DNA from 2 places in the Paenibacillus sp. FSL M7-0802 genome. Region 1 is predicted to be linked to the other one. Evidence: riboswitches for the same ligand, from Rfam matches in the RefSeq annotation. Region 1 holds a riboswitch; the other holds the start of a gene.

Region 1 (2,207 bases):
GGAGGTTCCCTATCTACTATGTCTCCTATGATGGAACCACGTCTGCGAGAGCTTCATTTTGGTGAGTGGGATGGAAAAACGTATGACATGCTCAAGGATGTGTCGTTGTATCGCGCTTGGATTGATGAGCCGCAACGGATAACCCCTCCTGGAGGAGAGTCTTGGGCAGATTTTGTGAATCGTCTACGGAAATTTCTTGACTCTCTGTATGAATGGCGTGTTGCTATGGAAGTTCAACCCATGGATTTGACTGCTGCGCCACCCTCTGTTTTGGTCGTTACGCATGGTGGCGTAATTCGTCAGTTAGCTTGCATGCTGATACCGGGCCATGATTTTTGGAGTTTGAATCCGAAGCCGGGAGAAGCATTTAGGATTCAATTGAGGCTGGCAGGACGGCACAATTACATAGCAGAAATGCTTCCTCATTAGGTTAGACACCAGCGGATAAAGAGGCTGTTTGGGTTGTAAGCCGCCTCTTTTTAACCTATAATCATCAAGTAAAAGAACGGCTTGACTACCACTACATCAAATATCCAGCAGACGAGGTCGGCGCAGCGTGATGAAACTATGGTTTCCCTTGCCTGCGCTGTTAAAAGGGAAGTCGGTGTGAGTCCGGCGCGGTCCCGCCACTGTAAATGGAAACATGCCCGTTAGTCCTGCTTTATGTGCTACTAAGCATATGAAAGAATTTCAGGACATGCATTTTACCATAAGTCAGGATACCTGCCCGTCCGCCTGTCACCATAATCCTTCGAGGAAAGGATGACGTGTTCGCAGTGACTGTCCATGCGGAAAGAAGCTGCCGCCTGCGCACGATCTGCGCTAACGTGACCCCTGTGTCCTGATATGAGGATGCGGGGTTTTTTTGATAGGAAAAGAAGGCTGGATTTAGAAGATATCTGATGATGTTCAAGTAACGCTCTTAACGATTTTTTATGAAGGGGTGCAAATCATGGCAGGAAAAAAAATAAAGGTTTGGACAACAGGTCTATTGGTTCTGATTTTGGCAGTTGTGCTGAGTGCATGTGGAGCTAATGGGAAAAATGCTGAAAATAAAGAGAACCAGAATTCTTCACAGCAGCCGGGACAGACCGTAACCGCACAAGAGCCTCCGGGCAAAACAGTTTACCCACTCACGGTTAAGGATACAACAGGACAGGAATTTACATTCAAAAAAGCGCCGGATAAAATCGTTTCCGTCTCCCCGGCAGAAACCGAGGCGCTGTTCGCCATCGGGCTGGATAAGGAAATTGTTGGCGTCTCCGACTACTCTGATTACCCGGAAGCAGCTACGAAAAAGCCTAAAGTGGGCGGTATTATGAAACCGAACGAAGAGGCGATCATTGCTGCTAACCCGGAAGTCGTTTTTGCAGGGATATCACTTAGTGAACAGGCTACGACCAAGCTGCGCGACATGGGAATTATGATTTTTAAAACGGAACCGAAGACAGTTGAAGATGTCATGGCTAACATCGAATTGTATGGGAAAATCACCGATCATCAGAAAGAAGCGAGAGCGGTGACTGACAAGATGAGAGCAGATGTAGCTGAAGTGAAAGAAGGAATTAAAAATATCGGTAAAGGTCAGAAGCTGCGGGTATACGTCGAGTTTTCACCAGGCTGGACAGTTGGTAAAGGCGAGTTTATGGACGAGCTGATCACGTTAGCGGGCGGCGAAAATGTAGGTGCCACGCAGAAGGGGTGGTACCAAATTAGTGAGGAAAATATTATTGCTGCGAACCCTGACGTGATTTTGTACAGCAAAAGTGTCAAGGACGACAAAACTGGTCAAACGCTCGGCGAAATCATTAAAGCTCGCAGTGGATGGGATCAAATATCGGCTGTTCGCCACAACCGGGTATTTGCCGTGGATGATAATTTGATTAGTCGTCCGGGTCCACGCGTAACGGAAGGTCTCAAGGAAGTGGCCAAGGGCGTGTATCCTGAAATTTTCAAATGAACCGTAAACTGATCGGCTTTGGAGGAACAGGTCTTGTCCTGCTGTTACTGACGCTACTGCTCTGTCTTGGCATCGGCTCGGCCAAGCTTCCGGTCAGCCAGATCACGGGCATTCTGGTTAACCACCTTCCATGGTTAGGCGATACGTTTACACCGGATTGGAATACATCCTCAGAGCAGATTATTTTGAAGGTTAGATTGCCACGAGTGTTACTGGGAATGTTGGTAGGAGCAGCGCTGGCGCTGGC
Region 2 (2,207 bases), 2.0 Mb from region 1:
GGCTTGCCAAAGCCGCCTGTCGCCATTCCAGCCGTAGCCCCCGCTCCGGCCACCGCTGACGTTCCGGCGGTACTCTCGGCGGTAGGCGCTTGCCCGCTCCAGCGAGCGTTGGCTGCGCCAGGCAGCTTGCCGCCGACAGCGAGGCGGCTTAGTGCCTCTGCCGCCAGCGATGCTGGGGCTGCGCCGGTTTGCACAGCATTCGTTGCCTGCACGGCAGCCATCGCTTGCGGGCGTGCCTGCGTCGCAACCGCAGCGCCGCTCGCGGAGGGTCCAGCGGGCGTAGTCGGGGCTGCGCTTGCCTGCGGTGTATCCTCTTGTGCGCCCAGCGACCACGGCTCCGCTTCCGTGCGGAGACGCTGGTGCGGCTTGAGTGCCTGCTCGGTCGCATCTAATGTGTATTTGCGCTGATATCCGCGCGGAGTCACGATCAAGCCGTCATACACTGTCGTCGAGGAATTGCCGATGATTACAGTCGTCAGCATCCCAATGTCATGGTTCAGCATATCTTCCAGCGTCGTTACAATAACTTGCTGACGTTCACGATAAGCACTTTTCACCAACCCGACTGGAGTTTGCGGATCGCGGTAACGCAGCAAAATGGACTGCGTCTCCACAATCTGGCGGGTACGCCGACCACTGCGCGGGTTGTATAATGCAATCACAAAATCGGCCGAAGCCGCTGCTTCTACGCGCTTCACAATCGTTTCCCATGGGGTCAGATGATCACTCAGACTGATCGTGCACGCATCATGCATAACTGGCGCCCCCAACAGTGATGCACAGGACTGAATAGCCGAGATCCCCGGTACGACTTCTACCTCAACCCCGTCCTCGCGTCGCCAGCCTTTTTGCATCAGCACCTCATACACCAGCCCTGCCATACCATAGACTCCCGCATCTCCACTGGAAATGACAGCTACCTTCTTGCCCATCTCTGCTTGGCGAACCGCCTCCTGTGCACGGCTCACTTCCTCTGTCATTCCTGTGCGTACAATCTCCTGTCCGTTCAACAACGGACGGATCAAATCAACGTAGGTATTGTAGCCGATAATGACCTCACTTTCGGCCAGCGCATCCAGCGCCCGTTTTGTGATATGTTCCATATCTCCTGGTCCAAATCCAATCACCAGCAATTTTCCTAATGGGCTCATCGTGCTCCTCCTATTCATCCTTTTCAGGGCAGCTATGCTATCTATTTCAATGATTTATGCACATCGTGTAACTCAAAAAAACCCCATCCTGCCCGGATGGGGTTTCTATGTACGCATCTCTCATCAGACGAACAAACAGCGTAAGAAGACACTATTTGTCTTCCTCCAGCCTGCCGTTGTTTTCCATCTGACTGTTTACGCTTCAAACGCTGCTGCACGTTCATATCCACGCAAACCTCTAGCCAACATGGAAAAAGCAACGTGTGCCTGATTTCCTGATTTCGTACACCCATCCTCTCCACGAAGGTTAACGGTGCATACAGATCAAGGTAGGTCTCCTGGCTTGGCATCAACGGATTCTTTCGTCTTCCCCGTTTTTCACGAGTGACCATTTTAAAAAATCCTCTTCCTTACAGTGGCGGGACCGCTCGGGATTTGCACCCGATTCCCTGTTACCCTTTGCTCAACCGCAAAGGCACCTTGTCTGTCCGCTATTTGATTATGGGTCTTATCATAACCTTGCCTCAATCAGTTGTGCAAGCACGAAAAACGCTTTATTTCAAGTTCTCTGCTTTATTTTTTAACATATGTAGCAATTCGTCCGGGTCCGCAGAGATACTTAATAACGCTGGGTGCTCGGCCCCGGTAAACCCTTCTTGCACGCTATGACGCACCATTTCTACTAACGGGTCAAAATATCCATTCACATTCAACAGCCCAATGGGCTTGCGATGAATCCCGATTTGCGCCCAGCACAATACCTCGAATAGCTCCTCGAAGGTTCCCAAGCCACCCGGAAGAGCGATAAACGCATCGGCCATCTCGCTCATTGCCGCTTTACGCTCATGCATGCTTGCTACCTCAATAAATTCGGTAACTCCCCGATGAATGATCTCTGCATCAAATAATAGGGTGGGCATAATGCCAGTGACCTGACCGTCACCCGCCAGCATTCCATCCGCCACCTCTCCCATCAGCCCCCTGCTAGAGCCACCATAGATCAGACGGATATGATGACGAGCCATGGCTTCCCCCAGCTTGCCTGCAGCCTCAACA

What was found. A riboswitch is a leader RNA that binds a small molecule or an ion and turns the genes downstream of it on or off. The one in region 1 is predicted to bind cobalamin.
Region 2: another riboswitch for cobalamin. It lies ahead of cobJ (precorrin-3B C(17)-methyltransferase); the one in region 1 lies ahead of MHB54_RS06005 (ABC transporter substrate-binding protein).

The regions. Positions count from the first base shown of each region.
Region 1 covers NZ_JBBOSD010000001.1:1,194,295-1,196,501, reverse strand. Annotated here, with positions in the region: gene MHB54_RS06010 (histidine phosphatase family protein) at 1-429, shown strand, start outside; cobalamin riboswitch at 552-745, shown strand; gene MHB54_RS06005 (ABC transporter substrate-binding protein) at 953-1,960, shown strand; gene MHB54_RS06000 (FecCD family ABC transporter permease) at 1,957-2,207, shown strand, end outside.
Region 2 covers NZ_JBBOSD010000001.1:3,229,525-3,231,731, reverse strand. Annotated here, with positions in the region: gene cobJ (precorrin-3B C(17)-methyltransferase) at 1-1,151, opposite strand, end outside; cobalamin riboswitch at 1,463-1,648, opposite strand; gene MHB54_RS15015 (LOG family protein) at 1,706-2,207, opposite strand, start outside.